4 regions of the Bradyrhizobium sp. Mp19 genome follow, and region 4 is predicted to be linked to each of the others. Evidence: riboswitches for the same ligand, from Rfam matches in the RefSeq annotation. Region 4 holds a riboswitch; each other region holds the start of a gene.

Region 1 (5,460 bases), on a different contig from region 4:
CTGGAAGCGGTTGGTCCTGACGCGAAAGCCGCCCTCGACATCCTGCGAGGTCTGGGTCTTGAGCTGGAAGGTCTGCGGGATCGGGGCGAAGGTCAGCGGGTCGAATGACGGACCCGACGCGACGCGTTCGTCGACATCAGGCGTGCGGAATGCGCGTGCCGCGCGGCCGAACACCGAGAAGGTGTCGGTCAGGCGATGCTCGACGCCGACATGCAGCGCGTATTGCGTCTCGTTGCTGTCGAGCGGTGCCGCCTGCGCGTCGAACGCGAACGGCGCGTTCGGGTCGTAGCGATCGCGCGCCGAGACGCTGGTGTTTTGTACACGCACGCCGTAGGAGAAGTCGGTCGTCGGCAGCACGCCGATCGTGTGCTGCCAGTAGCCGGCCACGGACTGCTGCTCGATATTGTAGATGTGGAACGGGTCGACGCCCTGATAGGCGCCGCGCGCCTCGCGGAAGGTCGAATCGTAATAGTCGATGCCGGTCAGGATCGTCGACTGCATCCCCAGCATCACATTCTTGACGCTGAGCCGCGGCGTGAGCGACCAGGTCTGCAGCGCAGCGTCATTGTATGTCGAAGCGAAGCTGATGGTCGGCACCTTGCCGAAGAAGCCGCTCTGCGTCTCGCGCTGCCGCCAGCCGCCGTCGACGATCAGGTCGACGCCGTTGATCAGCGTCTTGGTGAAGCCGGTGGTGACGCTGGCGGTTTGCTGGTTGGCATAGTCGAAGGGCGTCGCGGCGCCGCGGCGATCGGTGAGCAGCTCGTTGACGCCGATCGACGGATCGACCAGCCGTCCGCCGGGCAGGCCGAGCCTCTGGTCGCTGCCGGTGACGGTGAGGAAGGCGGTGAGATCAGGCGTGGTGTAGTTGATGTTGCCGACCGCGTTGCGCTGGTCGAGCGCATTGTTGACGCGGTAGCCGTCGGACTTGATGCCGTTGCCGTAGAACGAGGTGGACCACGGTCCGGAATTGAGCGCCGCGGAGACCGCGGCCATGCGGGTGTTGAACGAGCCAATTCCGGCCTCGGCCCGCATCGTCGTCGGCGGGCCACCGACGCCGGTCTTGGTGATGATGTTGACCACGCCGCCCACGGCGTTGTCGCCGTAGAGCACGGCGCCGCTGTTGCCGCGCGTGATCTCGATGCGCTCGATGGAATCGAGCGGGATCGTGGTGAGGTCGAAGCCGGCCTTGTCGACGTCGTTAAGGCGGCGGCCGTTGAGCAGGAACAGCGTGTTGTCGGTCGCGAATGCGCCGAAACCGCGCAGGTCGACCGAGGTCTTGGCGCCGTTCGGCCCGCCATAGGGCGTTTGCAGCTGCACGCCCGGCACCTGCGCGAGGATCTCCGGCAACGACTGCACCGGCGAATGCGCGATGTCGTCGGCGGTGATCACGGCCGAGGAGGCGCCGACAATGCCGGCGAACTGGCGGCCGCCGCCGGTGCCACCCGTTCCGGTGGCCACGCCGGTCGCTGTCGTGCCAGATCCGCTGCCGCTGCCCGCATTGTTACTCTGCGTGGTGCCCGGCGCCGGGCGGCGCGGCGCCGGCGCTTCGTCGGCGGCCGGCCTGGCGCGCGTGACGTTCTGGTCGCCCGGCTTGGTGACTTCGATCGCCGGCAGCTGATCGGGAGCGGGCGCCTGCTGCGCCCGCGCGGCGGGGACAAGGATTGCCGGCGCGATCATCGTCGACGCGAGCAGAAGCGCGCGGTGTCGCCGATCGAGAGAGAAGGAGAACATAAGCGAGGCCTCGGCAACGTCAGTGGCACGTCACCGCGAACCAGTCTCACCATCGTGCTCACGGCATCAGGTGAAGCTCATGCCTGTACTCCCCGACCGGCATCCTCGCGTGTGACCACGGCTGACGGCAGGTCTCCTGGCTCGCGGGTCGTTACCCTTCGTCGCCTTCCCAGGACCGAGATTCCCAGTGGCCTGTGACGAAGGATTCACCGCATACAGTTGCGGGGGCAGCCGCGGCGTTGGGGAAGTTTCCCCGTACCGCATTCCCTTTTCATCTCATGAAAGAACCGTCATGTTCATCTAGGGTTCGGCCGGGCAGCAAAGTCAATCCGGCCGAAGTCGGGCGGCGGCCGGGCGGCCACGGTTTTTGTCGAGTGTCGCTTGTCTGCCACGGCGATCGCTGTAAGAGCATGGATTCAATGAGCGTGCAGGATTTTGCCTTGGCGGCCGAGGTCGCGGCGCGACGCCGGTGGGGCGCCACCGCGGCGCTGCTCGCGCTCGTGGTCCTGCTGCTGCTGATCTCGCTCGGCATCGGGCCGGTGCGGCTGTCGCCGCTTGCGGTGATCGAGGCGCTGTTCGGCGGCGGCAGCGATGTGGCGCAGGTGATCGTGCGCGAGATCCGCCTGCCGCGCACCATCCTGGCATTCGCGATCGGCGCTATTCTCGGGCTGTCCGGTGCGGCGCTGCAAGGGCTGCTGCGTAATCCGCTGGCCTCGCCGTCGCTGTTCGGCGCGCCGCAATCGGCGGCCTTCGGCGCGGTGCTGGTGATCGCGCTGGGCCTCGCCGATGTGCGCTCCTATGCGCTGCCGGTGGTGGCGATCATCGCCGCCTTCGGCTCGGTGTTCGCGCTGCTTGCGATCGCCGGCCGCAATGCCGGGCTCTTGATCCTGATCCTCGCCGGGCTTGCGATCTCGAGCTTTGCGGGGGCGGCGACGGCGCTGGTGATGAATCTCTCGAGCAATCCGTTCGTGGTGTTGGAGATCGCGTTCTGGCTGCTCGGCTCGCTGGAGGACCGCAGCTTCCAGCACGTGGCGCTGGCACTGCCCTTCATCGTCGCGGGCGCCGCCATCCTGCTCAGCCAGGCGAACGCCTTCCGCGCGCTGACGCTTGGCGAGGAGGCGGCGCAGAGCCTCGGCGTCGATGTCGGGCGGTTGCGGCTACTCGTCATCACGGGCGTGGCGCTCGGCGTCGGCGGCGCGGTCGCGGTCACCGGCACGATCGGTTTCATCGGCCTCGTCGCGCCGCATCTGATGCGTCCGCTGATCGGTCACGATCCGGCGCGGCTCTTGGTGCCGAGCGCGCTCACCGGCTCGGCGCTGCTGCTCGCGGCCGATATCGCGGCGCGTATCATCCCCTCGACCTCGGACATCAAGGTCGGCGTGCTGACCTCGATCATCGGCGTGCCGTTCTTCCTTTACCTCATCATGCGCGAACGCCGCGCGCTCGGCGGAGGTGTGGCATGACGCTGCTCTCCTCCGCCGCTCTCAATGCCTCGCTCGGCAGCCGCAAGGTGCTGCACGATATCTCGCTGTCGCTGCCATCGGGCCATCTGGTCGCGCTGGTCGGGCCGAACGGCGCCGGCAAGACCACGCTGCTGCGTGCACTGGCCGGGCTGATTCCCTCCGACGGCGAGATCCGGATCGGCGGCGATCCGCTGGCGTCGCTGCCGCTGCGCGAGCGTGCGAAGCGCTTTGCCTATCTGCCGCAGGGGCACATGGTGCACTGGCCGCTGCCGGCGCGCGACATTGTCGCGCTCGGCCGCTATCCGCACGGCGCGACCGATCCGGCGCGGCTGTCGCCGACGGATATGGAGGCGGTGCTGCGGGCGATGCAGGCGGTCGACGTAACTGAATTCAGCGATCGCCGCGTCACCGAACTCTCCGGCGGCGAGCGCAGCCGCGTCGCGCTGGCCCGGGTGCTCGCGGTGGAGGCGCCGGTGATCCTCGCCGACGAGCCGACCGCCTCGCTCGATCCGCGCCATCAGATCGACGTGATGCAGAAGCTGCGCAACGTCGCCGACACCGGCGTGCTGGTGATCGTGGTGACGCACGATCTCGGGCTCGCGGCGCGCTTTGCCGATCATGTGCTGGTGCTCGCGGAGGGGCGGCTGGCCGCACAGGGCGCGCCTGTCGAGGCATTGTCGGAGAGCGTCCTCGCCAGCGTGTTCCGGGTCAGCGCCTATCGTGCCGAATTTCAGCGGGAGGCCGTCATCGTGCCGTGGGCGGACGTGTGATGTGGCCGCTGCCTCACCACGAGCCCAGTTCACCTCTCCCGCTTGCGGGGGAGGTCGCTGCGCTCGAAGAGCGCAGCGGGTGGGGGCTCTCTCCGCGAGATGACTCGCGGCGACACCCCCACCCCAACCCTCCCCCGCAAGCGGGAGAGGGAGCACACCTTCAGCGTGGCAGCCGTCTTGCTTCGCTCTGTCTTGCGCTTATGTTTTCGGTTCTTGCCTGGTTCATGCCGGCGAGCATCTCCTTTGCCGCCGGACCGCGCATCGTCTCGATGAATGTCTGCAGCGACCAGCTTGTGCTGTCGCTGGCCGATCCGGACCAGATCATCGGTCTCAGCCGCTTCTCGCGCGATGCCTGGCAATCCTGGGCCGCCGAGAAGGCGCGAAATTTTCCGCGCCTGTCCGGCGAGGCTGAGGACGTGCTGATGCTCAAGCCCGATCTCGTCGTGGTCAGCCTGTTCGACAAGCGCGCGACCCGCGACCTGTTGAAGGCCAACGGGCTGCACCTCGTCGAATTCACGGTGCCGCGCACGCTGGACGAAGTGAAGGAGCAGATTCGCGCGATGGGCGATGTGGTGCAGCATCCCGATCGCGCGGAGGCCGCGATCGCGCGCCTCGACGCGGCCACCACCCGGGCGCGGGCCGCGGCAAGCGCGCATCACTACCGCGTGCTGCCGCTGGAGCGGCGCGGCTTTGTGCCTGGCGACGGCAGCCTGGTCAGCTCGCTGCTGGCGGCAGCCGGCCTCGCCAACGCCGCCGGCGAACTTGGCGTCGGCGCAGGCGGGTTTGCTTCGCTGGAGGCGATCGTAAAACTGCGGCCGGATTTCATCCTGGTGTCGGAAGCCGGCGACCGCGCCGAGGATGACGGTCGCGCCTTCCTGCTGCATCCGGCGCTGGAGCGCTTCTATCCGCAAAGCAAGCGCATCGTGCTGCCCGAGCGGCTCACCGTGTGCGGCGGCGTGATGCTGGCGGATGCGCTGGATCGGCTGACGGAAGAGTTGCAGCGAGTGACGCGGTGATCCTTCGTCATCCGTCATCCTGAGGAGCGCGTAGCGCGTCTCGAAGGATGCACGGCCCGGATGTCTCCAAATGTTTGCGGACAGGACGTGGCCGTGCACCCTTCGAGGCTCGCTCCGCTCGCACCTCAGGGTGACGGTCTCATATTTTCGTGTGGGCTAGACGGTTGGACGTTTACCCCATCACCACCGGCCCGCCGGCCTTCTTCCACGCATCGATGCCGCCTTCGATATGAGCGGTATTGACCAGTCCGGCCTTCTTCGCGGCGGCCACCGCCATCGCCGAACGCTCGCCGAAGGCACAGAAGAACACGACGCGGCGGCCGGTTGCGGCCGCGACTTCGCGCAGCATGCCGCCGGGCTGCAGGGTGGCGCAGATTCCGGGATAGGGCGCGTGCAGCGCGCCCGCGAGCGTGCCGTGCTTGGCCCGCTCGCCGCTCTCGCGCAAATCGACCAGGAGGATATCGGGCCGGCCGAGGCTCG
Region 2 (5,460 bases), on a different contig from region 4:
CAAGGCATCGCTTGCTTCGCGGAATGGGCCGAGAGCAACGGTACTGCCCTATGACGAGCTGCGAGAGGCTGGCGGTTTGTCGCAAAAACGTTACAGGACAAGTCAGCGCTTCCGAACGCGTGTGCTTTGCTGCTACTCCGAGGCGCTCAGCGTCAAGGAGCTGCGCCGCGATCTTGCTTTGTGTGACCATTGGCCGAGGCCTTTCGCGCCCTCTCTATTGCTTCCCGTTCACTTGGCTCTATCCGATCGAACCAGGAGCCTGGAGGATAGGCCGCGATACGCTTAGCGAAGGAAGATTGCGGCTCCCAATCTTGTCCCTCGCTCTTCTCGAAAGTGATGACGCCGTTGTGGGTAAAATAATGGGGGCCTGGGATGTTACAGTTCACCAAAAGCAGAACGCGCCACAGATCGCCCTTCTCGGTCGGCTTGGCATTGGGTTTCGACACGTAATCCACTACAACGGGTTCAATGATATGGCAGCGGCCGTGCCGCAGAAGATTGCCGAGCTTGCCTTGCGCAGTCGTCACGAAGTTGAAGTTGGCCGGATCATGCAGAAAGTGAAGATTCGCGTCCCTTTCGCCATCTGTAACCTCACTGGCGATCAACGAGAGCGCCAAGGCGCGCCAGCCCAATTCAATCGGCTTTGCATATGTCGATGCAAGTTTAATCGTCCCGTCAGTCGCGATCTTCCAAGTGATAGCGTACTGTTCGTCTGATCTGTTGTCCGGGTGCCTGGTCCATGAAAAATAAACGTACTCTGTTCGGTCAATTCCTTCAGCGACTCCCCACGATCGAGGCACAAAGTGAGCCACCTTCGAGACCTTGGAAATGATTTGTTCTATAGTCTCACCATCTTGCGCTCGCCACGTTGACTTGACCCTTTCGACAAGCGTGTGGTCGTTGGCGCGAACATTGTTGCTCGTCGCCGCCAGCCCGGCCAGGCAGATCAGCGACCGAGCGATACAGAACCAAAGCACGCGCTTTCCAGACTTTTTCTTCATTGCTTCCGGCTCATCTGGTTATCATCCACACGTCAATCCAAAGCGGCACGTCTTCCTCAGCGTGCTTTGCGCAGATCGCAAGAAGTTAGCGGCAACGTGACGCAGGCGCCTGCCGATGTCCCGCGCGAGCAGGCGCCGTCCCTCGATGTCACGCGCCGCTAACTTCAGTGGTCAGCCAAAGCCTCAATTTGCAATGCTGGACCTGCCCAGGAGGAGAAGCCTGGACATGATGAGGACTTGCATTGTTCGTGCCAGGCAATAACCGGCAGTTCGCGGCAGATTTGTGCTGTCTTTGTCGACTTACCGACCTACGCACGTTCTAATGTTACCATTCAGCCTATTCGCCACGACTTCCGTGAATGATTCTTGTCACGCACTGAATCTTCGACAGCGGGCGAATGCCTCGCTGCCAGAGTCTTGACGACAATTGGGAGCAGGTATGCCGCCATCGATCCGTGTGATCCGGGGGCGTTGCCGCTACTACGAATGTCGAGGGCGCCCCAGCCTGTTGTGCTTGGCACTTTGCGGCCTACACCAACGCGGAGCCGCCCTTCAGCGGCGGGCGATTTGGAATCGATGTTAAGGAACTTCACGGATCAAGCAGGGGACGAGACGTGGCATTCTCCGCTCGCGCAACGTTAGGGGCCGTCGTCTACCTGCTCGTCATTGCAGTCAACATTCAAGGAGCTGCGCTTCCACGCAGCCGTGTCGACCGGCAAGAGGGAAGCCTCAGGTCTTGCTAGCTTCGGCTCGAACTACTCAACACTTCCGAGAGCATCTGTCTGACGGGGCGGCTCATAAAAGGCCTTGCCATCCAGCCGAACAGACCGACAGTAAAGACGGCAGCAGCAAAGACGCCGAGGGCGCTCCAAACAGCCATTTTCATTGCGAGGGTCTCTTTTGGTTGTGGTGATTCAATATGCTTGCTTTGGCCAGTATCACCAAAACGTCGGCGTGACGCCTACCAGGATTGGCTGGTCGCACATCGACACGTCCGCTGAGCACGCTGCTGGATTAAGCGAATACCTCTTGCGCGTATTCGCCACTGATCCATGGTTATTAATGGAGAAGGGAGGGCGCATCGAAGCGTGCTCGATGAATCGTTCAAAAGCCGGGCCGCATGACAAGCGTCTTGCGCGGCGCCGTGAGCTTCTTCGTGCTGGGCGCATTCGTCTCGTGCACAGATCTGACCCGCCGCCCGACGCCAATGCGTCTCCGAGATGGTCATTCCGATATCCTATGACTGGAGATGGCTTCTACGTCGCGATCAAGCGTGGCCTCGGAGGAGCATTCGCGTAAGAGAGGTCGCAGCACCAATTTGAGAGGTTGACGGCCGAGTTCTCTTGCCGATAATCCAAGTCGTCGAGGTTCTCCGGTTTCCGTTTGATCCGGAGCTAAGAGGGAAGCCGGTGCCAATGCCGGCGCTGCCCCCGCAACTGTGAGCGGTGAGCCACTGTCCAACAAAGTCACTGAAGCCCGCGCGGCTTCGGGAAGGCCGGACGGCGGCAATGACCCGCGAGCCAGGAGACCTGCCCCGACAAAATATTCATCCACGGGCGGGGTGTCCCGGTGGTGCGCCAAGCAGCCGTCGCTCGGGCGACTTCTCCTGCCTGCGTCCGCCATGGCCTTTGCCCCCAACATGGGGTTAGCGCTATGTCTCTTCTCTCCCTTCCGGTTGCCACGCTCGGAACGCCGCGCATCGGTCCAAGACGCGAGCTCAAAGTCGCACTCGAAGGCTATTGGGCCGGAAGAATTAGTGAACAGCAGTTGCTTGAGGACGCAGCCGGCCTACGTGCCGCGAACTGGGCGCGCCAGAAGTCCCTCGGTGTCACCGTGATTCCGTCGAACGACTTCTCGTTGTACGATCAGGTGCTCGACACCAGTGTCATGGTCGGCGCCGTCCCGGAAGTCTACGCCTCGAAAGCCGAGCCCGTTTCCCTCAAGACGTATTTCGCCATGGCACGCGGTTCACAATACGACGGCCGGGGTGCGAGTTGCGGCCACGGATCTCGCGGCGATGGCGCACCCGCGCAGGAGATGACCAAGTGGTTCGACACCAACTACCATTACATGGTCCCGGAATTTCATCGCGGACAGACTTTCAGGCTGTCCTCTCGCAAGCCTATCGACGAGTATGAGGAAGCCAAGGCCCTTGGCTTTCAGACTCGCCCTGTCCTGATCGGCCCGGTCACATTCCTAAAGCTAGGCAAGAGTGCTGATCCTGCGTTCCAGCCACTGTCACTCCTGGATGACCTGATACAGGTCTATATCGAGGTTCTGCAGGAATTGGCCAAACGCGGGGCAAATTGGGTTCAGTTCGACGAGCCCTGCTTGGTTCTTGATCTGGATGAGGAATCAAGACAATCCTTGCTACATGCCTATGACCGGCTCGCCAAGGAAGGGCCGGCCATCAAGATCATGGTCGCCAGCTATTTCGGTGGCCTCGGCGACAATCTTCCCACCGCCTTGCGCCTACCTGTCGCCGGGCTGCACGTCGACCTGGTTCGGGCGCCAGCGTTATTGGACCAGATCATTACCGCCAAGCGAAGTGATCTCGTCGTGTCACTCGGCGCGATAGACGGCCGCAATGTGTGGCGGACGAATTTGTCGGCACTGCGCCAACGGCTCGATCCCGCTATCGCGAAGCTGGGCAAAGATCGCATACAAATCGCTCCATCCTGTTCGCTGCTTCACGTGCCGGTCGATGTTGAACTCGAGACGGAGCTCGCTTCAGACATCAAGGGTTGGCTAGCATTCTCCGTTCAGAAGATTCGCGAGCTTGCGACCTTGGCGCGCGCTCTTGCAGGCGATCAGGATGTTGCTGGCGCTCTTGCGCAGTCGGAGCGCGTCACCACCGATCGTGGGACTTCGCCAAAGATCCGAGATGCCGATGTCGCCATCCGGATGAGAGCGATCAACCAGGCCACGCGCCGGCGCGCCAGTCCATTTGCCAGCCGTGCCGAGATCCAGCGCAAGCGCTTCAAACTACCGGCGTTTCCGACAACGACGATCGGATCGTTTCCGCAGACTGCAGAGGTTCGTAATGCCCGCGCAGCGCACGCGCGAGGCACGATGAACGACGGACAATACGACGAGTTCCTCAAGGAAGAGACTGCGCGTGCCGTACGTTGGCAGGAGGACATTGGCCTCGACGTGCTTGTGCACGGCGAGTTTGAGCGCAATGACATGGTGCAGTACTTCGGCGAACAACTCGCCGGCTTCGCATTTACCAAAAATGGCTGGGTACAATCCTATGGCTCGCGCTGTGTCCGGCCGCCGATCTTGTTTGGCGATGTCTCACGGCCGAAGCCGATCACCGTGGGGTGGTGGCGGTACGCGCAATCGCTAACCAAGAAGCCGATGAAGGCGATGTTGACCGGACCAGTGACGATCTTGAACTGGTCGTTTGTTCGCGATGATATTCCCCGAGCCGAGGTCTGTCGTCAAATTGCGCTCGCGATCCGAGACGAAGTCGGCGATCTCGAAAATGCTGGTGCAGCCATGATCCAGATCGACGAGGCTGCGCTGCGCGAAGGATTGCCGCCGCGCCGATCGGAGTGGACGGCTTATCTCGAGTGGGCCGGGGATTGCTTCCGCATCTGCTCATCGGGCGTCGCCGATCAAACCCAGATCCATACCCACATGTGCTACTCGGAATTCAACGACATCATCGATGCGATTGCTGCAATGGACGCGGATGTCATCTCGATCGAGACTTCGCGGTCGAAAATGGAGCTGCTCGACGCGTTTCGGAACTACAAATATCCAAATCAAATCGGGCCGGGTGTGTACGATATCCATTCTCCGCGCGTGCCCGAGTCGAGCGAGATGAAAGAGCTCGTGGCTTTGGCTCGAAAGCGGCTGCAGGATTCGCAACTTTGGATCAATCCGGATTGCGGTCTGAAGACGCGCAAATGGGAGGAGGTTCGCCCGGCGCTGGTGAACATGGTCTCCGCCGCCCGCGAACTACGCGCTGCATCCACTCCAGCCGACCGTTGACCTGGTCTGGTCTTTCGTCGAGAAGGCCGGTCGCCTGTCAACGATTTGCGGGCTCGATAATTGTGGGAGGCATTGGTGAGCAGAAAAAGGCCCGGCCGCCTTTAGCGGCCGGGCGGAAGTGTGTCCGGGAGGAGCGACGCTGCTAGGCAACGTGCTGACTTCCATCGGCGGAAGGAGGGCGCCGATGGTTCGATTACGGCGGGGACATCCGCCGAAATCTGACCCCAGTTAAGGCGCAAGCTCAGCGTAGCTCAATCATGCCCTGGTATGCGGCCGATATAGCCTAGATTTGAAATCTACACCAAGGTTTGTCACTTATGAGTAGTTTCGCAACGCTCTGCAGGGCCGAGAAATGTGGGGCGGTCGTGCCGGGCGATCATGGACGGGCACCAAGCGCACGTTGGTACGCTTTTCTGCCGGAAACGATGGGCTCGATCAACGGGACCATACGATAACGCGC
Region 3 (5,460 bases), on a different contig from region 4:
AGCCGCCGGCCCGCAGCATTCAAGTCAGGTTTTTCCGCGTCCCTTTGGCTAAGGTGCGTAAAACAGTTTCCGTCCGCCCTTCCCAAAAGGACGGCTAGCGTGCAACCAATTCTTCTTAAGCCGCATTGCAGGCGGCCTTAGCGCAAACCGCGTGGACATCGGTTACGTCGCGCGCCTCGTGAAACCGGGATTGAGTTCATTTGCGCATCGGCACATCAACGGGCGCAGTTTTCTTCGATCGGTTGCCCGATACCGCGCTGCCTCTGCTCATCCCAGCCGGAGCGTTTTTGATGAACTCCGATACTGGCGGACACCTTAGGTGTGCTCAACACCTCCACTTTGGCACGTCCATCCCAAAGGCCCGCGACCATGATTTCGAGCGGCATAGATCAAGGTCCGCTGCGGCCCCGCAAGCAGCGGCAGAGCCGACTTTCGCAAACGTCCGAAAATGCGGGGGCGCTCCAAAGCGCCGTTCCGTCTGGCTACGTCCGGCCGAAAGCTGCCCACACCCCGTCTTCGCCGTCCCAGCTGCCGCGGCTCGCCGCCTTGGAGTACTCGGTGGCGCGCTGCTCGAAGAAATTAGCGTGCTCGACGCCATTGAGAATCTCGACGAGCCAAGGCAGCGGATGCGCCTTGAGCTGGGTGAACCCGCCCTCCTTGGCTTCGAAGAAGCCGAAGACCGGGGCAATCCGCAACTGGGTCAGTCGCCAGTCGGCGACATAGCGGACGTAAGTGTGGATCTGCTCAGGCCTCATGCCCTCGATCTTGCCGAGGCCGAAGGCGAGGTCGACGAAATTCTCCTCCAGCTTCACCATGGTTTTGGCGACGTCGACGATATCGTCACGGACGGAGCGCGTCACCGCGCCGGTTTCTCGGTTCCATTCGTGAAACAGCTTGATAATGCCCTCACAATGCAGGCTCTCGTCGCGAACCGACCAGCTTACGATCTGTCCCATGCCGTTCATCTTGTTGTGGCGGGGGAAATTGAGCAGCATCGCGAAGCTCGCGAACAACGCCATGCCTTCGGTGAAGGCGCCGAACATCGCCAAGGTCCTGGCGACATCGGCTACTGTGTCGACGCCGAACTCGTGCATGTAGTCCGCCTTGGCACGCATCTCGGAATAGCCGCGAAATGCCTCGAACTCGGTCTTGGGCATGCCGAGCGTTTTGAGCAGCAGCGCATAGGCGTCGATGTGGACCGTCTCCATATTAGTGAAGGCCGCCATCATCATCTGGACGGTGAGCGGCTGGAAGATCGGGATGTAGCGCTTAAGATAGTTATCGCCGACTTCGATGTCCGATTGGGTGAAGAAACGGAAGATCTGAGTGAGCAGCGCGCGCTCACTGTCGGTAACGCGGTCCGATGCCCAATCCTTGAGGTCGGCACCAAGCGGCACCTACTCGCCCATCCAATGGGTCTGCTGCTGGCGCTTCCAGAACTCGTAAGCCCAGGCGTAGCGATCGACGTCATAGCTGCCGGTCGAGTCGAGGAGGCCGACGCACCGTTTGCCGATCAGTGTGCGCGGATCGACGGATGAGAGATCGATCACTGACATGCGAGGCACTCCTCATAGTCAGTGTGCCGCTGCGGCTGCGGCGGCGCCGCGTTGTCGCCGTCAGCGATGTTGCCGGCGAACGCCGCGCGCGAGATCGATTTTGAACGGCAGTAGTAGAGGCTCTTCACCCCGCGCTTCCATGCCGTCCAATGCAGCATGTGAAGGTCCCACTTATCGACGTCGGCCGGCAGATAGAGGTTAATCGACTGGCTCTGGCAAATGAACGCGGCGCGGTCGGCGGCAAGCTCGACGATCCAGCGCTGGTCGATTTCGAAGGCGGTGCGAAAGACCGCTTTTTCGTGTTCCGACAGGGTGTCGAGATGGGCGACTGAACCCTCGTGCGCGATGATCGACTGCCAGGTCGCCGAAGTATCTGCGCCCTTGGCGGCCAGCAGCTTGGCGAGATGCGGATTACGCACCGAGATGGCACCGGACAAGGTCTTATGGGTGTAGATGTTGGCCGGGATCGGCTCGACGCAAGCGCTAGTCCCGCCGCAGATGATGCTGATCGAGGCGGTTGGCGCGATCGCGATCTTATGGCTGAAGCGCGCCATCACACCGCGTTCCAGTGCATCCGGGCACGGCCCACGCTCGCGCGCGAGCGTCACGGATGCCGCGTCGGCATCGCGACGGATTTTCCGGAACATGTTCAGATTGAACGACTTGGCCACGACACTTTCCATCGGAATGCCCTTGGCCTGCAGGAACGAATGGAAGCCCATGACGCCGAGGCCGACGGAGCGCTCACGCAAGGCGGCGTAGCGGGCACGCTTCATGCCGTCCGGCGCCACCGTGATGAAGTGGGTCAGCACGTTGTCGAGGAAGCGCATGACGTCCTCGATGAAGCCTGGCTTCTCATTCCACTGATCCCAGGTCTCGAGGTTGAGCGACGACAGGCAGCACACCGCGGTGCGCTCCTCGCCGCGATGATCGATGCCGGTCGGCAGGGTAATTTCGCTGCACAGGTTGGAGGTAGAGACCTTGAGGCCGAGCTCGCGCTGGTGCTTGGGGAGCGACCGGTTCACGGTGTCAATAAACAACAAGTAAGGCTCGCCGGTCTGCAGCCGGTTCTCCAGGATGCGTTGCCACAGTTGGCGGGCGTCGATCTCGCGGATGACATCGTTGGTCCTCGGGCTGCGCAGAGCGAACGCGGTGCCGGCGCCCACGGCACGCATGAACGCGTCGGTAACGTTGATCCCGTGGTGCAGGTTGAGACTCTTGCGGTTGAAGTCGCCGGACGCCTTGCGAATCTCGAGGAACTCCTCGATCTCGGGATGGTGGATATCGAGATAGACCGCCGCAGAGCCGCGCCGCAACGAGCCCTGGCTGATCGCCAATGTCAGGCCGTCCATGACGTGGATGAACGGGATGATACCCGAGGTAACGCCGCCCTTCACCTTCTCGCCGATCGAGCGAACGTTGCCCCAGTAGGTGCCGATGCCGCCGCCGTTAGAGGCAAGCCAGACATTCTCGTTCCAGGTGCCGACGATGCCTTCGAGCGAGTCCGACACCGAGTTAAGGAAGCATGAGATCGGCAGACCGCGCGTGGTGCCGCCGTTGGACAGCACCGGTGTGGCCGGCATGAACCACAGCCGAGACATCGCATCATAGAGACGTTGGGCATGCGCAACATCATCCGCGAAGGCGCAAGACACCCGCGCGAACATGTCCTGGAGCAATTCGCCGGCGAGCAGGTAACGGTCGGTCACCGTCAGCTTGCCGAACGGCGTCAACAGGTCGTCGCGCGTCCGATCGAGCTTGAGATCGGCCCGCCTTGGCGATGGAGCAAGGGGGCGCGGCAGCGGAGCCGGCGATGGCAAGACAAGACCCGACTCAGGCGGGGTAGGCCTTGCCTGCGCTGGGCGCGGCTGCACATGCGGCGGCTCAATGAGATGACCCTGCTGATCGAAATTGTAAGACGGCGACATCGGCAACCCCGCGATGTTGGGCGCGGGCCGGCGCGGACGACTTGCGAGGAATCCGGGCAAATGTCCCCGGCTGCAAGCGACCCACCGGGACACCCCGCCCGAGGACTTTCATTCGGTCGCGGCAGGTCTCCTGGCTCGCGGGTCACTGCGGCCATCGGCCTTCCCGGCGCTGTGTCGCGCCAGTGACCATGATGACAACCGCTCGCCGCTTACAGTTGCGGGGGCAGCCCCGGAGTTGCCGTTTTGGCGCACCGGGTTCCCTCTTAGCTTCCACCCTACAAGATGTGGGGAACGGAAGACCGTGACTGACTATAGATAGGTCTACGCGCCGGGATTCGTCAATTGGAGAGATCAAGATTTAGAAGGCAAAAACATACCGACCGCCCGGACCACTCTATCGCCGCTGTCACTTCTTGCTGCAGAGATGCCTTGGGCTGCCTTTCAGTTTCCGTTAAGCTTGCGCATAGTCGAGGAAATTCTGACCCACGTGTCGCATTGATGCGATCTATGAAACCGCGCGTCAGCAGAGAGGGAATTCGGCAAGGCGCTCTCCGATCTGAATCGCAGCGCTCGCCGCGACAAATGGCATCTGGACGAATCGTTATCCATCGTCGGCGAACAACATTGGCCCTGGCGCGCCTTCGACCAGAATGGCCTTGTTTTTCGACGTCTTGATCCAGCGCCGAAGAGACTCGCGCGCTGCACAGTGGTCCTTAACTGTCAGGGCTCCAGCGCAACGTGCAAGCCCTCGTTGCTTTCAACATGAACGTAACGGGGTCCAATCGGCCGTCCCCTGCCGCTGGCGACGGTGACAACGTCTTCCAGAGGCGTGGCCCGCGCATCCGCCTCTGGGCGAGACAAGATCAGATCCGCATGCAACAGCCCTTCTGATTCGAGGCCGGTCGCATCCACGCCAAGGGCCGCCAAGCTGGCCAAACAACTTTCAAACTCTTCAGCATCGCGAAAGCGACGCTGGATAAACGTCGCGCCGGTAAGACGTTCTGTCACAAGACCACGCTTTGCAAACGCTTCGGCCAACGATTCAAATGGGAACATTCGTAGCACAAAGGAGATGATCCATGGTTGCTTCTCTGTCGCATCGAGAATCTCGCTGAACGTCTTCTCGGTAACGTAGCCGATGCATCCGGTTGACATGATAACATCCACGGAGCGGAGAATGCGCGCGCTATCCGTCGATAGCGCCTCCTTTTCAAGGTCAGCGACGATGCCCTGCTCCAAGAGGCCAACACTCTTTGCATAGCTGATCGCCTGTACCGACACGTCGAGGCCGATAAAGCGCGCCAACCCGACATCAGGCCAGGCTGCATAAAAATTGCGATCGAGACTCACCAGTGTTTCAGAACTGATCGCCCTCATCTCACGCCGGGCGTAGCGGTGACGCAAGCCCCCGAAGGTCAGCGGAAAGCGATGCACTGCTGCGTTGATGCCGTATGAACATCCAACGTCGAGCACGACGGGCTTAAGGCCGGTTGCCGAAGCTTTCGCTGCCAGGATTTGGCGCACAACCGGCTCAGCCACGTCCGGAATCATATAATCTAGGTCTCCGAGGATCGAGAAATATGCCCTCGGATCATCAGAAGCATAAATATTATGGAATATAGCTTTAGACCGATTAATACGCGAAAAATCCATCCGCAACACAGTTCCTCCCATCTCATTTGCAAGCGAGTCGACGACAGTGCCTTCGTACTCGCCCGCACTTTGGTATACAGGTCGGTCTTACACCCGCCGATGCGACAGCAGAAGCGGCAAGCGGACAAGAGCATCCGCCTGCGTAAGATTTTCATGAAACTGGTCCCGCACCGATGAACAGCCGCTGGAGATACATTCGGCCGAGTTGAGAGCGGGTCGAGGCAACGGCAGGCAACATGAGAAGAACCGTTTCTGTCGCGTGATAAGATTGGCAGCATTCGTGAGCGCGAATCGGCCAGCACCTTAGAGAAGCGAGCTGACCG
Region 4 (5,460 bases):
CCAGGCGATTTGAAGCTCACGACGCCTGTGAACAGGCGGCCGTCGACCTCCGGCAGCACCACATGCATCGCAAGATCGCCAGGCGACAGACCGCGCAGCGATCCGGCCCAATCCTCGCGCCGCGCGGTCGACAAAGCGACCTGGAACACCGGGCACGATGCAGCGTCGAACGGCGTCGTGCCGTCGTCGCCGGCCGCGGAGAACGCGGTCGCATTGACGATGGCGGCCGGCGGGCATTGCGCGAATTGAGCGCGCATCCAATCGGTCACGCCCGCCGCCTTCAACGAGGCGACGAACACGCCGTGAGCATCAAAGCCCCTCTCGCGCAATGCATCGATCAATGCATCGACCGGCGCCGTGTCGCCGGCCGCAAGATAAGAACGATAAAACGTCACCAGCACCCGCGGCCGGCCGTTCGGTGCGGGCAACGCCGCGATGGCACCGCGCCGGGAATCGTAGACGCCGATCTCGGGAAGATCGATCTCGCCGACCACAGGCCCGGCATAGAGTCCGGACGCCAGCGCCAATTGCGCGATCACGGCCTGCGCGGCAACCGGGCCGCCTTTGTCGCACAGCACCTTGAGACGGCGCAGCGTCGAGACCGGCAAGGTCGAGAATTCATCCAGCCGCAGATCGTCGCGGCCATCGGCCGGCAGCACCACCAGGGCGATGCCGCGCTCCTTCGCCAGCCGATGCACCGCGGCCAGCCCGTACGACCAATAGGGCTCGCCGCCGATCAGCCGCACCAGAATGCCGCGGGCGTGCGAGAGCGTCCGCTCGATATAGGTATCCACCGACAGCGGATGGCGCAGCTCCGCGAGATTGCCGAGCCGCAGCGACGGCAACGCAGCGCGGCCGCGCCGCCAGCCGGCCGCGAAGGCAGCAAGATCGCTGTCGGAAAACGACAACACCACGAGATCGGCCGGATCCTGGCCGAGGTCCCTTGGCGTCGCGGTCTCCTCAAGGCCGCGGCTCTCGCGGAAGACGACGTGCATCAGACACCAAGCCGTGCCCTGATCGCGGCTTCGTCGATGTCGGCATGTTCGCCGATCACGACGAGCTTCGACTGCCGCACCCGTGCGCCCCAGGGCATGTCGAACTGATGCCGCACCCGCTCGCCGACCGATTGCACCAGCAGCCGCATCGGCTTGCCCTCGACCGCGATGTAGCCCTTGGCGCGCAGCACGTTCTGCTCGCGCGCCAGTCCCTTGATCGAGGCGATCAGCGCGTCGACATCCGAAACCTCCGGAAGATCGATCACGACGGAATTGAAATCGTCGTGCTCGTGTTCCTCCTCGCCATCGTGATGCGACGGCCGCGACGCGAGATCGTTTTCCGCCGCCGCCTCGAGCCCGAGGATCACGCGCGCGTCGATCGTGCCGTCGACGACGGGCAGCATCGGCACCTCGCGCGGCATCTCGGCCGCAATCACCTCTTTCGCTGCCTTGATCCCCTCCGCCCCGGCAAGGTCGGCCTTGGTCAGCAGCACGAGATCGGCACAGGCGATCTGGTCCTCGAACACTTCCGACAGCGGCGTCTCGTGGTCGAGATTCTCATCGGCCGCGCGCTGCGCATCCACCGCCGCCGGATCAGGCGCAAAACGGCCGGCGGCGACAGCCTCGGCGTCGGCCAGTGCGATCACGCCGTCGACCGTGATCCGCGAGCGGATCTCCGGCCAGTCGAACGCTTTCAGCAGCGGCTTCGGCAGCGCGAGCCCTGAGGTCTCGATCACGATGTGATCGGGCTTCACGTTCCGCGCCAGCAACTGCTCCATCGCCGGGATGAAATCATCGGCGACGGTGCAGCAGATGCAGCCATTGGCGAGCTCGACGATGTTCTCGGCCGGGCAATTGGCGTCGGCGCACGACTTCAGGATGTCGCCGTCGACGCCTTCACTGCCGAATTCGTTGACCAGCACCGCGAGCTTCTTGCCATTGGCATTGCGGATCAGATGCTGGATCAGCGTCGTCTTGCCGGAGCCGAGAAAGCCGGTCACGACGGTGACCGGAATTTTGGCGAGCGTGGTCATTCTGCGGCCTCCGGCACGACGGGAAGAGGTGGAATGCGGGCGAGCGATTGCTTGCGGAAGATTTCCGGACGGCTGCGCCACGGCACGATGCCGTCAGGCGCCGCCGCATAGGCGGAGGCACCGGCGATCACATCCGCGGCATTGTCAGCGGACAAGCGGCCGTAGACATAGGACCACCGCCCCGGCGCGCTAAGCGCGACCGAGCAACCCTGGCTGCAGGCCGACAGGCACGCGACGGGAACCAGATTGACGTCATCGGGCACGCCGGCCTCAACGAGCGCGGCATGCAGGCGCGCACCGGGCGCGAGCTCACCTTCCGCCGGCGTCTGGCCGGCGCGGCAAGTGATGCAGACATGAAGTGTAACGCTCATCGCCCTTCCTGGATTGACAGCGGGAAGCGATGAGGCACACGAACCGATTTTGGACAGGTTCGTTCCCCGTCGCGGAACACCCCGTCCGCCGGTCTCACAACATGCTGCGTTGGCAGGTCTCCCGGCTTGCGGAGCAGGTTTTACCCTTCGATGCCCACCTTCCCGACTCCGTATGGAATCAGTGGCTTGGGCATCTCTCCGGTCACGGTCGCGGGGGCGGCTGCGCTTCGGGCGAACCTTGCGGTCTTCGCCCTATCGCATTCCCTCTTCGCCTGTCGTAGGACAGGAACCAACGCGGGCCCACCATTCGTCCAAGCCTCGCACTTGTCAAGCCGAAGGAACGTGATGATTTCAGATGGAAACGACGCTGAAGACGCCGCCGTCGGCACCGATTCTTCGCTGGATGCACGCCATGCGGACAAGATGGCGAAAAAGAAGGCCGCCCGCGACCGCATCATGGCGACCAAGAGCGGCGAAAAGGGCCTGATCATCGTTCATACCGGCGCCGGCAAAGGAAAATCGTCCTCAGCGTTCGGCATGATCGTGCGCTGTGTGGCGCACGGCTTTCCCTGCGCCGTGGTACAGTTCATCAAGGGCGCCTGGGATACCGGCGAGCGCCGCCTGCTCACCGGGCATTTCGGCGATCTCTGTCAATTCCACGCCATGGGCGAAGGCTTTACCTGGGAGACCCAGGATCGCGCCCGCGACATCGCGGCAGCGCAAGCCGGCTGGGAGAAGGCCAAGCAGCTGATCGCAGACCCGAGCCTGCGCATGGTCGTGCTCGACGAGATCAACATCGCGCTGCGCTACGATTACCTTGCGATCGCCGACGTCGTCGACTTCCTGACCACGTCGAAGCCGCCGATGACCCATGTCGTGCTCACCGGGCGCAACGCCAAGGAGGAGCTGATCGAGATTGCCGACCTCGTCACCGAGATGACGCTGGTGAAGCATCCGTTCCGCTCCGGCATCAAGGCCCAGCCGGGCGTCGAATTCTGACAGACATCACCATGGCGCGCGCATTGATGATCCAGGGAGCCGGCTCGGACGTGGGCAAGTCGCTCATCGTCGCCGGCCTTGCGCGCGCCGCCCGACGACGCGGCCTGCGCGTGCTGCCGTTCAAACCGCAGAACATGTCGAACAACGCCGCCGTGACCGTCGACGGCGGCGAGATCGGACGTGCGCAGGCGTTGCAGGCGCTGGCCGCCGGCGTCGAGCCGCACACCGACATGAACCCGGTGCTGCTCAAGCCCGAGACCGATGTCGGCGCCCAGATCATCGTGCACGGCAAACGGATCGCGACCGCACGCGCGCGCGAATATGCCGGCATGAAACCATCATTGATGGGCGCGGTGCTGGAGAGTTTTGCACGCCTGAAGGCGCGCGCCGATCTGGTGCTGGTCGAGGGCGCCGGCAGCCCCGCCGAGGTCAACTTACGCAAAGCCGACATCGCCAATATGGGCTTTGCACGCCGGGCTGACGTGCCCGTAGTGCTGGTCGGCGACATCGACCGTGGCGGCGTGATCGCTCAGCTCGTCGGCATCAAGACGGTGATCGCCCCTGACGATGCCGCGATGATCCGGGGCTTTGTCATCAACAAATTCCGCGGCGATCCGACATTGTTCGATGACGGCTACCGGCTGATCGAAGAGCGCACGGCGTGGCGCGGCTTTGGCGTGCTGCCCTGGTTCGTCCGCGCCGGCGAGCTTCCGGCGGAAGATGCGCTCGGGCTCGGCGAGGCGCGCAAGCCCGGTCAGTGCAAGATCGCGTTCCTTGCGTTGTCGCGGATCGCCAATTTCGACGACCTCGATCCCCTGAAGCTCGAGCCCGGCGTCGATCTCGTGATGGTACGTCCGGGCGAAGCCATCCCGGGTGATGCAAAGCTCGTCATCCTGCCCGGCTCGAAATCGACCCGCGGCGACCTCGCCTTCCTGCGCGCGCAGGGCTGGGACATCGATCTCCTCGCGCATCATCGCCGCGGCGGCCATGTCCTCGGCCTGTGCGGCGGCTACCAGATGCTCGGGCACACCGTCGCCGATCCCGATGGGATCGAGGGGCCCGCCGGCGAAACGCGCGGCCTCGGGCTGCTCGATGTCACGACCACGATGACCGAACAGAAGACGCTGACGCGCGTCAGTGCGGTGCATGAAGCGACCCATCAACCGATCACCGCCTACGAAATCCACATCGGACGCACCGACGGCCCGGATCGCGCGCGGCCTTTTGCGTTGCTTGATGGTGCAGCTGAAGGGGCGGTTTCGGCCAGCGGGCGCGTTCACGGCAGCTATCTGCACGGCCTGTTCGCCTCAGACGGATTTCGCAAGGCTTACCTTGCGCAACTCGACATCGCGGCGGCGGATCAGCCTTATGGCGCCAGGGTCGAGAGCGCACTCGATGCGCTTGCCGAGCACATCGAGACCCATCTCGATGTCGAAGGTTTGCTTGCGCTGGCGCGTTAAAGCGAGATGATTCCTTTTCACCTCGCCCCGCGTGCGGGGAGAGGTCGGAACGCATCGCTAGATGCGTTCCGGGTGAGGGGGAGCCTCCGTAACCGCAGCTGTCGCCGAATATGCGGATGCGGCCCCTCACCCCAGCCCTCTCCCCGTAAGAACGGGGAGAGGGAGCGCAGCGCCGTCGCAATCAGCGCGACAACACGGAGGAAAGGCGCGACCATTCCGCCTCGCCGCCCGGCAAGCCGAGCCGCAACCATCCCGGCTTTTGCCGGAAGACACGCGACCAGATCTGGCCGCGGGCAAGCTTCTCCTGCGCGGCCAGCGCATCGCCGACCTCATAAAGCCGGAACAGCGGCGTGCCGCCGCGCAGCGTCCAGCTCTGCGATCGCGCTGCCGCGTCGAGCCTGACGCAGTCGTCCGCGAGCCGCGCGGCTGTCGCCTCTGCCCAGTCGCGATCGAGCAACGCGCGCCGTCCGATCGCAATCGCGGCACCCGAAACCGGCCATGGGCCCGCCATCGCGGCAAGCGCGGCGATATCAGCCTCGCTGCCGACCGCGAAGCCGAGGCGCAAGCCGGCAAGTCCGTAAAACTTGCCGAATGAGCGCAG

The links. Region 4 has a riboswitch for cobalamin ahead of QJT82_RS01240 (DUF1636 domain-containing protein). Riboswitches for the same ligand answer to the same signal wherever they lie in the genome.
Region 1: it holds a riboswitch for cobalamin, as region 4 does, so the genes downstream of both, QJT82_RS37065 (TonB-dependent receptor) here and QJT82_RS01240 (DUF1636 domain-containing protein) in region 4, are expected to answer to the same signal.
Region 2: it holds a riboswitch for cobalamin, as region 4 does, so the genes downstream of both, metE (5-methyltetrahydropteroyltriglutamate--homocysteine S-methyltransferase) here and QJT82_RS01240 (DUF1636 domain-containing protein) in region 4, are expected to answer to the same signal.
Region 3: it holds a riboswitch for cobalamin, as region 4 does, so the genes downstream of both, QJT82_RS44585 (ribonucleoside-diphosphate reductase subunit alpha) here and QJT82_RS01240 (DUF1636 domain-containing protein) in region 4, are expected to answer to the same signal.

Annotation. Positions count from the first base shown of each region.
Region 1 covers NZ_JASAUT010000057.1:29,266-34,725, reverse strand. The annotation lists gene QJT82_RS37065 (TonB-dependent receptor) at 1-1,731, opposite strand, end outside; cobalamin riboswitch at 1,840-2,038, opposite strand; gene QJT82_RS37060 (iron ABC transporter permease) at 2,151-3,194, shown strand; gene QJT82_RS37055 (ABC transporter ATP-binding protein) at 3,191-3,964, shown strand; gene QJT82_RS37050 (ABC transporter substrate-binding protein) at 4,165-4,980, shown strand; gene QJT82_RS37045 (MBL fold metallo-hydrolase) at 5,153-5,460, opposite strand, start outside.
Region 2 covers NZ_JASAUT010000080.1:2,671-8,130, forward strand. The annotation lists gene QJT82_RS41170 (hypothetical protein) at 153-1,001, opposite strand; cobalamin riboswitch at 2,350-2,553, shown strand; gene metE (5-methyltetrahydropteroyltriglutamate--homocysteine S-methyltransferase) at 2,655-5,000, shown strand.
Region 3 covers NZ_JASAUT010000121.1:2,522-7,981, forward strand. The annotation lists gene QJT82_RS44570 (hypothetical protein) at 216-386, opposite strand; gene QJT82_RS44575 (ribonucleotide-diphosphate reductase subunit beta) at 483-1,397, opposite strand; gene QJT82_RS44580 (hypothetical protein) at 1,398-1,556, opposite strand; gene QJT82_RS44585 (ribonucleoside-diphosphate reductase subunit alpha) at 1,547-3,376, opposite strand; cobalamin riboswitch at 3,587-3,803, opposite strand; gene QJT82_RS44590 (hypothetical protein) at 4,205-5,137, opposite strand.
Region 4 covers NZ_JASAUT010000001.1:270,576-276,035, reverse strand. The annotation lists gene cobN (cobaltochelatase subunit CobN) at 1-995, opposite strand, end outside; gene cobW (cobalamin biosynthesis protein CobW) at 995-2,029, opposite strand; gene QJT82_RS01240 (DUF1636 domain-containing protein) at 2,026-2,400, opposite strand; cobalamin riboswitch at 2,494-2,709, opposite strand; gene cobO (cob(I)yrinic acid a,c-diamide adenosyltransferase) at 2,746-3,399, shown strand; gene QJT82_RS01230 (cobyric acid synthase) at 3,411-4,859, shown strand; gene cobD (threonine-phosphate decarboxylase CobD) at 5,041-5,460, opposite strand, start outside.